Regions from separate parts of the Butyrivibrio sp. XBB1001 genome, predicted to be linked through region 1. Evidence: predicted binding sites of a transcription regulator. Region 1 holds the regulator's gene; the other holds the start of a gene.
What was found. The regulator HrcA, encoded in region 1, represses chaperone genes, less so after heat shock. The targets are predictions, from matches to a motif close to TGTTAGCACTCNNNNNNNNNGAGTGCTAACA.

Region 1 (6,763 bases):
TTATATACGGATTGCTCCATTTTATTCTCGCAATCCTACATCCATTCGGAATCCGCATTATCATGCTACTTCCTCATGTCTGTTCGGTCTTCAAGGTTTCAAATATATGCATGCAAGCATACATATTTGAAACTTTGAATCCCTATATCACTCACTGTGCAACAGCAACCATGCTATGTCTAAGCACGGTGTCGTGGAACTTATATCCCTTTTGAAGTTCCTGTGCTACTATTCCGGATTCGTACTCCGCACTCTCAACCTGCATTACTGCATTGTGAAGGTTAGGATCGAATTCCTTACCCACAGCTTCAATTGGGGTTACTCCAAGATTTTCAAGTTCTTTGATAAGCTGCTTGTAAATCTTGTTCATACCGTCTGCAAAAGCTCCATCCTTTTCTGCCTCTGGAACTGCTGCAAGGCCTCTCTCGAAATTATCTATAACGGGAAGAAGTTTCTCAAGGACACTACCCTGGCCCTGTTCAAACATCTGAGCCTTTTCCTTGTCTGTTCTCTTCCTGAAGTTATCAAACTCGGCCATCTGTCTCATGACACGGTCATTGAGTTCTTCAACTTTTTCTTTAAGCGGATCCTTTTTCTCTTTCTTGGCAAAAGGTCCTTTCTTCTTGGGAGCTTCAGCATCTGCAGGCGCCTCAGCCTTGTCCGCTGAATCCTTATTTTCTGTTTCCTTGCTCTCTGTTTCCTTGTTCTCGGATTCCTTGTTCTCCGCTCTCTCTTCTGCTTCCTGTTCGAGCTCTTCCATGATATCTTCGAGAACCTCTTTCTCCTGCTCGGAAACCTGTTTCTCTTTCTTGTCTGTATTACTCAAATCGATTGCCTCCTGATGATAATCACTAATCTATGTCAAACTGCGCTAGTTCTTCTTGTAAAGGTCATCCAGCGCATGTCTCATATTCTTAAGAGTTGAAATAACCTTATCGTAGTCCATTCGCTTAGGTCCGATGATACCTACAGTTCCCTTCATTCCATCGCCTAGTTCATAGGTTGCTGTAACTACGCTGCAATCCTTCATGGCCTGTACAGGAGTTTCATTACCAATATAAACCTGTATTCCAGTCTCCTCAGTATCTGCTGAAAGAGTTCCCTCAACAATACTTGTAAGATCCTTGGTATCTTCGAAAGTGCTGATCAGCTCACTTGCCTTGGCACTGTCTGTAAGTTCCGGATACTTGAAAATATTCATTGTTCCGCTTGTGTAAATCTGCAGATCTTCATCAGCTGTGATGGATTCTGCTGCGGCATCTATAACATTGCCAATGATCTCACTGTGGATACCTGCCTCCTGTTTAACAGCAGCTATTAGGCCTAAGTTAATATCCTCAACTGCAAGACCATCAAGTCTTGTATTCATAAGGATGTTAAGCTTGAGCATTGTGGCATCATCTAAAACCTCCTCTACTGGGATGATCTTGTTCTTGATGACATTGCCCTCAATTACTATAGTAGCTAAAAGATGACCCTCGTCCACCTTGGAAATCTGTATGAATTTAAGCTTATTCTTCCTGATCTGAGGAGCAGAGATCATAGTTGCGTAGTTGGTATCTACGGCCAATGTCTTGGCAACCTGCTTGAGCAGATTCTCAAGCTTCTCTTCCTTGTCAAGAAGCATTTCCTTCATGTTCTCAACTTCCTGCTCTTTATCCCTTAGCATTTCATCTACATATACTCTGTAGCCCTGATCTGAAGGGATACGACCTGCTGAAGTATGAGGCTGTAAAATAAGTCCCATCTCTTCAAGGTCTGCCATCTCATTTCTGATTGTGGCTGAGCTAAGATTAAGATCTGTGTACTTGGAAATTGTACGACTTCCTACAGGCTCTCCTGTTTCCAAGTAGTTCTTAACTATGGCATGAAGTATTTTTCTTTTTCTCTCGTCTAGTTCCATAGGCCCTTCCTCTGCATTCACCGGTTAAATTCATTGGAATGGTATTTTTGAGTGTTAGCACTCACTAGGTTTGAGTGCTAACATCTTCTGTATCATAAAATATCACTCCCTACATCCAATGTCAACCTCTACATTTATTAATAATGTATGAAATATCAAAATGTAGAAAAAAAGAGACCCACATCTCAATTGATGCAGGTCTCTTCCTTATTTAATGTGATTTCTTATCAGCCACCGATAACACCAAGAAGCTTAGTTACAGTAACCTTAACTGGAGCTGAAGGCTCTGAATCATAAGATGGTGAACCTGTCTGGTGAGCAACTACCTTATAGTAGTAGTCCTTCTGGCCTACGAATACATTAAGGAGTGAATCGCCCTTAGAAGTACCAATCTTCTGGTAAGGTCCCTCTTCAGCCTTTGCACGATATACTACGTAGTAATCTGCGTTCTCATCCTTTGTCCACTTGATCTCTACGCCGCCAACTACCTGTGTAGCTGTAACGTTCTGAGGAGTAACTGGCTTATTTCTTCCAACTGAAACCTGATCTTCGATAACAGTTGCAGGAACTACCTCCTGATCCTCATTGTTGATACCAAATACCTCTGTCTTGATAACAGTGTCCTGAGCCTTAGTCCAGTCCTTAACAGCAAACTTTACGTGTAGAACCTTTCCGCTGCGGCTCTTTGGCTTAGCATTAACATAAGCAAATGCTACACCCTTTGAATCCTCATCTGAATAATCGCTATTGAAGTCCTCTATGTCAAAATTAACTTTATCAGCTGCCTTTGTCAGCTCAAGTACCTCAGGATCGTATGTTACAGCAACTCTACCATCTGTAGTAGTAACTGTATCAAGATTAAGATCATAAGTAACTGTCTGCTTTGAATCCCTTCCATCAACAGTAACACTTGTGTGAAGTGGGGCAACATCTGCTGCCGCAACTGTCTGTGCTGGTGCTACTGAGAAAAGAACTGCTGCTGTTAATCCGAGAACGACTCCCCTATTCAATAATTTAATCATCATTCTCTCCTCCTACAACTTCTTCATTTGAACCAGCCTCTCCAGCCTGATCCTCTACTACTTCATCATCAGAAGCGCCTGTAGATGCCTCGTCAGATGCCTCTTCTACTACCTCAGAAGAAGCTGCTACTGCTGCATCATCTGTCTTTTCATCTTCAGCAACTACGCTTGAAGCCTCACTTGATGCCTCTGAAGCGCTGTTATCTGCCTTAGCTGCTCTTGCAGCCTTGATCTGCTCAAAACGTGCTCTGAACTCTGCTGGAACATCATCTGGAAGGTTCTCAGGAAGTTCTTTATTGCCCTCATAAAGCTCATCATTTACGATAACTTTGATCTGAGCTGTAAGGTGCTCGCCATCAACTGTTGTGTTGATAGTCTTTGCTGTAACTATGCATTCACCCTCACTAAATGTAAGGAAAAGGCCTGATGAAAGAACATAGCAAACATCCTCATCTGAAGATGACCATGTAACACCATCAGCATCCTCTGCAAGCCAGTCAGGGCCAACAGTTGCTGTAAAGTTATCCATTACCCATGTTCCGAGAATGATCTCTTCACCCTGGTCAATTGTGATAGATTCAACGAACTGTGTCTCTTCATGGTCTGTATTGTTAATGCGATACTCAACAATGTTAAGAGCATAGTCTGCTACATCAATAAAGATCTTCTTATCATAATTATTGATTGTTACTACAGTCTCAGCACCTTCTTCTGTCTGGTTGATAGCATGCTTCTCAAGTGTCTTTCCGTCCTTGTCATATACAAGAAGTGCTGCTACATAACGGTTATCCTTAACTGTTACATCGATCTTTGTTGGATCTTCAGCATTTGGAGCAACATTTACGATCTCTGGCTCAGTGTTATCAACTGTGATAGGTGTTCTAAGGTAAAGACCTGCATTCTGAAGAGTTGTAGGATCCTCAACCTTATCATAGTAGCTAGGAATAGCCTGAAGAGTCACCTCAACTTCTGTTCCTTCTGGAAGAGGCTTACCCTCTTTGTCTGTAGCTGGCCAGTTGAGCTCTGTATAATCAATATAGTTCTGCCACTGTCCCTGATATACAAATGCTGCATAATTCTCTGTCTTTGTATCTTCGAAGTAAACTTCACCTGTGTTCTTATCCTTGATTGTTGTAATTACTCTGCTAGCATTTCTAATAAGTGAGTAGTACTGTGAACCAAGTACTGTTCCATTTTCTGAGCTGATAGCATTTCTCTGTGGTAAGTACTCATCCTCATCTACGAACAAATTAGGAACGAAGTAGTACTCATCAGAATCGCCAAGAGGGAACAATGACAGGAAGTTAGTCTTTGAAACTCCTGAATATGTCTGTCCTGCATAATCCTTGTTGTATTTAGCCTCGTAGAAGTCGTATGGCTCAAACATTGAAGAATCTGCCCAGCTTCCATAGAATGCAAGGAATGGAACTGAAAGATCTACATCGCCATCAACATATACGAAACCATCTACATACATACCATTTTCAAACAATGCAAGATATTCTCTATCGCTGTCTGAAAGGTTGATATTTACATTAACTGTTGTCTTATCTGTTACTTCAACTAATGCTTTCTCAGAAGCAAGATCCTTCTTAGTAAAGAGATATACGTCCTTAGTATTTACAGCACCATCATCGTTAAGGTCGAATAAATCTGGGTGTGCCTTAAATGTTTCATTCTCAAGTGTTCCATTTACAACCTTAAGGAACGCCTTCTGATCAGCTTTATCTGTTACACCGTTTCCATCAAGATCAAAAATAGGAACTGTGTTATTAGCTGTAAGTGAAACTGAAGGGTTAAGCTTGTGTGATGTTCCAGCAAAGAATGTAAGACCGCTCTGCTCATAGATCTGCTCAGTAAGAACAGAAGCATCAAGCTCGTAATACTGAGGTTCATCTGTTAAATTGTAGAGATCAAATGAGAAGCTGTAGTTTCCAGCCTTCTCTGGATCATCTCCAAGAACTGCCTTTACCTTACCATCGTTGCCTTCCTTATCACCAACAAGAGCATAAACAGGTGTTGTTACTGCATTGTATGCATTTCCAAGTCCTGCGCCCTGTGATCTTGGTGAATACTCAAGTCCCTCAGGATCATTACCCTCGTGAAGAGGTACTGCTGTACTCATAAGAAGTGACTGAGCAAGTGTACGAACTGAAAGTCCTGTACGTGCATCAAGTCCATTCTCACGGATATACTGCTCAACAAGTGCACTCTGTCCTGTGATTGAAGGAGCAGCCATTGATGTACCACTCATGATTCCATATGTACCATTGTCTGTTGTTGAGTAGATATTTCCACCAGGAGCTGTGATCTCAGGCTTAAGATCAAGTGTTCCAGGAACACCGTAAGATGAGAAATCACTCATTGTGTATCCATCAGCAACATTGTAGTTAACGCCGAGCTTATCTACTACAGTAAGTGTTCCTTCATAAACTTTATCAGAAACCTGTGTGGAAGCTGCTGCAATTGCCTCTCCATCAGCAAGTGTGATAGAAATTGCAGGAATAACTGCTGTGCTTCCCTGAAGTGTCATGTTGATAGTACCAGGCTGGTTATTGTAGATGATAACAGCGCTTGCACCAGCAGCCTCAGCATTCATCTGCTTTTCACCGAATGTGCACTCACCACGCTGTACAAATACGATCTTACCAGTTACATCAACACCCTCATAATCAGCAGGCAATCCCTTAGCATTAAGGAATACATATGGATACTCTGTTCCATCCTCGTCTTTTGCAAGTGTTGCAAACTTAGGAGCCTTTGTATCATTTCCATCGTAATAGAAGATCTTCTGGCCAGCAGCATCAAAATACTTAGCAGTAATTGAGCTGTTTACAGCACTAGCTACTGTAAATGCATTGTAGTATGATCCAGGAGAACCAACTGTATCCTGGTTTACATCTGCACTAAGGTTAACACCATATGAAGAATCATCAGACCAGCGACCTGAGTTACCAGCTGAGATTGATACTACTGTGCTTGTTCCCTGAAGCTTGTTGAATACATCATTGATGTAAGCTTCAGAATCAGCTGAATAACCAGCTGCTGATGAGCCAAGTGAAAGGTTAACTACGTCAGCCTTAAGAAGGATAGCATCCTCGATAGCTGCCATATAGTCATCACTGTAAGCACCACCCTTAGCACCAAATACCTTCATAGTGATAAGCTGTGCATCAGGAGCAACACCTACAACACCGATATCCTGTCTTGCATATCCTGTATCTGAGTTTGCGTTAGGAACATAGTAGTTTGCTGTAGCAATACCAGATACGTGTGTACCATGATCACCCTGATCATCATTGTCATGTGTAATATTAAGGTTCTTGTCTACATAGTTGAAAGCGAAAGCAATCTTCTCATTTACATAGAGCTGATCTGCTGTAACGCCTTCACTTCTCTGTGCTACGTTAAGATTTGGAAGAACTGATGCAATCTCCTCTGCTGTCAGAAGGTTGTAGTCCTCAACACTCTTACCGTTAGTCTCTGCTGTCTCCTCAAGGTGAGCCTTGAAAGCCCCTTCATCGAATGAAGGGTGATCTGAATCGATACCTGTATCGATGATAGCAATTCTTGTGCCTGCACCTGTATAGCCTGTTGCCCATGAAGTATAGCTGCCAACCATCTCGCCAGCTGTAACTGTCTCAGGATTAGCTGTCTCTACCATTGGGTCATACTGCTGTGCTACATAAACTGCTTCTACGCCATCAACATCAACGATGTTAGCGATGTCCTTGTAAGCAACGTCTGCAGATACAGCGTTTGTGATGATTGAGAGATTGTAGTTAACATCGAGTGTTTCTCCATCAAGAGCCTCAGCCTCGATCTTTTCTACTGTCTC
Region 2 (6,763 bases), on a different contig from region 1:
ATGGCGCTATGAAGCATGTATACAATTTACCGCTGATGATATAGATTACAAATTAAGTGATGATTTTTCATTGCAGGTAAATGGCAAAACATGGGATAAAGAAATAATAAAGATAGATACTGGAGATTTTATTTTATCAACATGTATTTTCTACTCAGAGGTATTTGATATTGAGGGATCAAGAGAAATAATTGGAGAAATCAATGCTACAAGTGATCTTCAGGAAATACTTGTTTATGGTAATAAACTAATAGTGCCTCATTTTGAATCAGGAAATGAGAAAGTATGGGTCTATAACAGCCATATAGAAAGAGATGACGGTGAAGGCTTCCATTGGATTGAAATGGGCGAAGAATATACGGTAATTGAAGGACGCTACAGAGCATTCGTACAAGTTGAGGTACCTAAAAATTGTTATGATGATTATGCAATTTCAGATAGCACCAAGTTGACAGTCAATGGAACAGAGTGGAAATATTATGAAACATTGGAGATTAGAGAAGGAGATGTTATAACAGCTACTTACGTATCACCTGATTTTGCGGTTTCTGCTGGTACACCTGCTGCTCCTGAGGGAGGAAAGTGGATTCAGAAGTACGGTGCATCCTACTATGAAACACCAGATGGTAAAAAAGCTACCGGCATGCAGAAGATTGGCACTGAGACTTATCTTTTTAGCAAGAATGGAACTCTTCAGAAGAATGCTTTCTATGAGTCTGAGGGCAAGAAGTTCTATTTCGGCTCAGAAGGTAAGCTGACCACAGGCTGGTTTAGTAAGTGGAGTGCAACCTACTATGCAGATGACGAAGGCGTTATCCAGACTGGATTTACAGATATTGAAGATAAGACCTATTACTTCAAGGCTGATGGCAGAATGACTGTCAGCACCTGGATTACAGTAGGCGGTGACAAGTACTATTCAAAGGCTGACGGACATCTTGCTAAGTCAGAAACCATTCTCAAATGGGGCAAGAAGTACACATTTGATGATAGAGGTGTTCTGATCAATTGATACAAGTGCTGTCCCTGTTACTGTTCAGCCCCAAAATGCGCATTATCATGTATAATTGCTCATACGCTGTGACAACTTAATAAAATATGATATAATACATTGCTTACAAGTTTATTGTTTCTTGTAGGCAATGTATTTTTTATACACATTTAGCTTTTTATATGGAGGATTTTTATGGCTAAAAATGTAGATGTTGTTATTATTGGAGCTGGCCCTGGCGGAATTTTCTGCGCCTATGAGCTGATGGAGAAAAGACCTGATCTTAAGGTCCTCATGATAGAAAAGGGACGTTCTATAGAAAAGAGAAACTGCCCCAAGCGTGTAACTAAGACCTGCGCAGGCTGCAAGCCTTGCTCAATTACAACAGGCTTTGCAGGAGCTGGTGCTTTTTCTGATGGAAAGCTTTCTCTTTCACCAGATGTAGGTGGAACACTTCCTGATATCCTTGGCTATGATGAGGCTACAAGGCTCATCCACGAGTCAGATGAAATCTATCTTAAGTTTGGCGCAGATAAGAGTGTATACGGAATCGACAAGGAAGTTGAGCTTCGCGAGATCCGTAGAAAGGCCATCAACGCTAACCTTAAGCTTGTTGAGTGCCCTATCAGACACCTTGGAACAGAGGAAGGCTACAAGATTTACAGTAAGCTTCAGGAGCATATCCTTTCTCAGGGCGTTGAGATTGAGTTTAACACAATGGTTACAGAGATCATCGTTGAGGATGGCGTATGTAAGGGAGTAAAGACTGACAAGGGCGAGGAAATCTACGCAAGAGAAGTAGTTTCAGCCGTTGGACGTGAGGGCGCAGACTGGTTTAAGGATAAGTGCGAGGAAATCGGCATCGAGACTAAGCCTGGAACCGTTGACGTGGGCGTTCGTGTCGAGGTAAGAGATGAAGTTATGCAGTTCCTCAATGAGAACCTCTATGAAGCCAAGCTTATCTACCACACACCAACCTTTGATGATAAGGTTCGTACCTTCTGTACAAATCCATCAGGCGAGGTTGCTACAGAGTACTATGATGGCGGACTTGCAGTAGTTAACGGACATGCTTATAAGGGAAAAGAGCTAAAGACCAACAACACAAACTTTGCTCTTCTTGTATCCAAGAACTTTACTAAGCCTTTCAAGACTCCTATCGAATATGGTAAGAAGATTGCAGAGCTTTCAAACATGCTCTGTGGCGGTAAGATTCTTGTTCAGACTTACGGAGACTTCAGACGTGGCAGAAGAACAACAGAGGAGAGACTCTGCAGAAACAACCTGATTCCTACACTTAAGGATGCGGTACCTGGAGATCTTTCACTAGTTTTTCCTCACAGAATCATGGTAGATCTTGATGAGATGATCCAGGCTCTTGATAAGGTCACACCTGGTATAGCCTCTGACGAGACACTTCTGTACGGCGTTGAGGTTAAGTTCTATTCTAATAAGGTAATTGTCAACAAGGACTTCGAGACTAGCATTAAGGGCCTTCGCGCAATCGGTGACGGCGCCGGTGTTACTCGTGGTCTTCAGCAGGCAAGTGCCAACGGCCTTAGCGTTGCCCGCAGCATCATAAAGAGCCTTGACTGAGATAAGCAACTTGAATAAACGCGAGTTTAGCGCAGGCACAGCACACCCCGGCCTAGCTAGAACAAGGCATGAAGCATAAGAAACATAAGAAGCAGAACAAGTGATGATAATAGCAGCGAAATCAAAAGCAAAACACAAAGTTCATATATTCCAGCGTAGCCTATGCATGGCTTTACTTATAACAAGCTTGTGTGGGCTTACTGGCTGCGGCCTTTCTGAAGGGACCGCCAAGGTGGTGTTTACCACGGGCTTTTCTAATAATGAGGTATTCAGAATAGAGGACAGTGTTTGCAGTATTCAGGAAGTTATGGTTTACCTCATCAACACGCAGAATGGCTATGAGAACACCTTTGGCTCGCAGATATGGGAAGCTCAGACAGATCAGGGCACAGTATCTACCCAGTTAAAAGAGTCGGTTCTTGCCAAGCTTGCTCAGATAAAGGCTATGAACCTTCTGGCTGCGGATATGGGAATAACACTTGATGAAGAGGAACTTCAAAATGCCAGAGAGGCAGCAGCTGCCTACTACGATACTCTAAATCAGTCAGATGTTGATGCCATGTATGGGGCAACAGAGGATACAATCTTTCAGGTGTATTCTGAATACGCTCTTGCAGACAAGGTCTATGACTACATTATAAGGGACATCAATCCGGAGATCAGTGATGACGAGGCTAGAACTATCACAGTTGAGCAGATCTTTTTAAAGACCTACAGCCTTAATGCAGCTGGCGAGAAGGTTCCCTTCAATGAATCAGAGAAGAACACCACATATCTTAAGGCTACCAGCATCAAAAATCAGCTCATAGAAGGCAGCACCTTTGAAGAACTGATGACCAATTATAACGAGGCTGAGGAATCCACAATTTCCTTTGGTAAGGGAGAGATGGATGAAGCCTATGAACAGGCTGCTTTTAACCTTGGAACTGATGAAGTAAGCGGGATTGTGGAAACTTCTGACGGATACGTTATCATCAAATGTATATCCACCTTCAACAGAGAGCAGACTGAATACAACAAGGTCAGGATTGTCGCTGAGAGAAAAAGAGAAGTCTTCGGGGAGAAATATGATGCCTTTGTTGATACTCTCACAAAAGAGCTCAATGAAGATTTGTGGGATTCCATCGAAGTAACTTCCAACGAAGCAGTGACAACTTCAGATTTATGGAAGGTGTATGATGTATATTTCAAGTGATTGAACCAGGAAATATGTCTATCAATAGATAATGCACAAATTTAATAATAAAGACTTGATTAACAACGTTGTTAGCACTCACATATTGTGAGTGCTAATTTTTTATTGACTTTTGTTTTTGAGGGTCTTAAACTAGAACTTGGTGGGCAAGATACGCCCACATTTATTCTGATAAATTGTGTAAGCGACAGATTTATCAGACTATCAATATGAACAGAATTATTAAAAAGGGAGTGAGAATTATGGCTTCAAAAAAAGGTAATCTTTCAATCAACAGCGAGAACATGTTCCCAATCATCAAGAAATGGTTGTATTCGGATCATGATATTTTTTACAGAGAAGTAATTTCAAATGCATGTGATGCTATCACCAAGATCCGCAAGATGGATATGATGGGTGAGTACACACTTCCAGAGGGATTTAAACCTCGTGTAGATGTAGTTTTAAATGACAAAGAGAAGACTATCAAGATCACAGATAATGGTATCGGTATGACAGCAGAAGAGGTTGAGGAATATATCAACCAGGTAGCTTTTTCTGGAGCTACAGACTTCCTTAACAAGTACAAGGACAAGGCTAACGCAGATCAGATCATTGGTCACTTTGGTCTTGGTTTCTATTCAACCTTCATGGTTTCTGATTATGTAGACATCGATACGCGCTCTTACAAGTCAGATGCTGAGTCTGTACACTGGACCTGCGATGGCGGCTCAGACTTTGAGATGAGCGACGGTCAGAAGACTGAGGTTGGTACAACAATCACACTTCACCTCTCAGAGGACTGCCTTGAGTTCTGCAACGAGTACAAGGCTAGAGAAGTTATCGAGAAATACTGCTCATTCATGCCTTATGAGATCTACCTGTCCAAGGAGAACGAGGACGGCACAGAGACCATCAAGGAATCTGAAAAGCGCGATGACGATGTAGTTATAGAGACTATCGAGCCTGAGAAGAAAGAGGCTAAAGAGGGCGAGGAGCCTCAGGAAGAGGAGAGAAAGCTCAAGATAAAAAGACGTCCTCAGCTTCTTAATGATACACATCCTCTTTGGGCTAAGACTCCTAAGGACTGCACAGATGAGGAGTACAAGGAGTTCTACAGAAAGGTATTCCGCGACTACAAGGAGCCTTTATTCTGGATTCACCTTAACATGGATTACCCATTCAACTTAAAGGGTATCCTCTACTTCCCTAAGATCAACATGGAGTTTGAGTCAATTGAGGGAACTATAAAGCTTTACAACAACCAGGTATTCATTGCTGATAACATCAAGGAAGTTATTCCTGAGTACCTCATGCTCCTTAAGGGTGTTATTGACTGTCCTGATCTTCCTCTTAACGTATCAAGATCAGCGCTTCAGAATGATGGTTTTGTCAAGAAGATTTCAGAGTACATCAGCAAGAAGGTTGCTGAGAAGCTTGCAGGTCTTTGCAAGACTGACAAAGAGAACTATGACAAGTACTGGGATGACATCAGCCCATTCATCAAATATGGTTGCCTTCGCGACGACAAGTTCTGCCAGAAGATGACAGATTATATCCTGTTCAAGAACCTTGATGGCAAGTATCTTACAACTCCTGAGGCTCTTCAGATCAACAAAGAGGCTGAGGAAGCAGCTGCCAAGGAAGAGGCTACTGATGAGAATGGTGAGAAGGTTCAGGCAGAGGTTGTAGATTCTGAGGGTAAGCCAGTTTCAGATGGCGCAGACGCTCCCAAGGATCAGACAGCTGATGACAAGAAGGACGAGGAAAAAGAGAAAGAGCCTCGCACAATTTACTATGTAACAGATGAGCAGCAGCAGAGCCAGTACATCAACATGTTTAAGGCTCAGAAGATGGAAGCCTTCATCATGAACCACTCAATTGATGTACCTTTCATGCAGCAGCTTGAGGCCAAGAATGAGGGCATTTCCTTCAAGAGAATCGATGCAGACCTTACAGATACCTTCAAGTCCAAAGTGGGCAAGAAGGCAGCAGAGGAACTTGCAGAAAAAGAGAAAACTCTTGCCGAGAAGGTTAAGAAAGCTCTTAAGAACGACAAGCTCACCGTTAAGCTTGAAAAGCTCAAGGACAAGAAGCTTTCTTCTATGCTTACAGTATCAGAAGAGTCCAGACGTATGGCTGACATGATGAAGATGTATGCCATGAACGGAATGGGAATGGGAGATTTTGGCGCAGAAGGCCAGACACTTATTCTTAACGCTAACCATCCTCTTGTACAGTATGTACTTGAGCATGAAGATGCAAACAATACAAAGATGATCTGCGAGCAGCTCTACGATCTTGCTCGCATCCAGAATGCACCACTTGAGGGCGAGGCTATGACTAAGTTCATCGCTCGTAGTAATGAGATCATGCTGACACTTACAAAATGATCAGATATATCATAATTTAAAAGAATACAATATGCTAGGACGTTTCAGAAGCTTTTGAGTAACCTGAAACGTCCTTTTTATATCGAAAACTAAATATATTGTTTCGCTTTCTGCTTCTCAAAGAACTCATCGATATTTGCAATAAGCTCTGCTGGTGGCATGGTTTTTAAGAGGTATTTTTCGGGTTTAAGAGCTACTACGTTCATGACACTTTCCTTGTCACCCTTTACAGTCAGGAACATGACAGGGATATCGTTGGTGGTGGTTTCGCTTCTTAGCATTTCAAGGACCTTTGGCCCATTTGTGATAGGCATCTCATAGTCAAGGAGGATAAGGTCAACAGTGTTTTTGGCCAGGAAAGTGATGGCTGCCATTCCGGAATTTACCATGAATACCTGGTACTTTTCAGAGAGCCAGCTCTTTATGGTTCGCAGCATCGTGCCATCATCGTCGATAACAAGAATCTTTTTCTTTTGAAGTCTTACTTCTTCTGCCGCAACTATTTCCAGCATCTTAGCCCCAAGCTCTTTTACATTGACAGGCCTGACAAATGCAGCTGCAATCTTATCTTTGGTGGTTGCTGTGTAGATTTTTTCTATTTCATCAGGA

Region 2: htpG (molecular chaperone HtpG) is a predicted target of HrcA. The motif match lies at 3,852-3,882, and genes of this name have one in related genera.

What each region holds. Positions count from the first base shown of each region.
Region 1 covers NZ_AUKA01000007.1:51,477-58,239, reverse strand. The annotation lists gene grpE (nucleotide exchange factor GrpE) at 152-826, opposite strand; gene hrcA (heat-inducible transcriptional repressor HrcA) at 872-1,903, opposite strand; gene G631_RS0107875 (hypothetical protein) at 2,131-2,928, opposite strand; gene G631_RS18500 (S8 family serine peptidase) at 2,918-6,763, opposite strand, start outside.
Region 2 covers NZ_KE384201.1:203,227-209,989, reverse strand. The annotation lists gene G631_RS0116875 (N-acetylmuramoyl-L-alanine amidase family protein) at 1-1,012, shown strand, start outside; gene G631_RS0116870 (NAD(P)/FAD-dependent oxidoreductase) at 1,187-2,587, shown strand; gene G631_RS0116865 (peptidylprolyl isomerase) at 2,754-3,782, shown strand; gene htpG (molecular chaperone HtpG) at 4,025-6,154, shown strand; gene G631_RS0116855 (response regulator) at 6,244-6,763, opposite strand, start outside.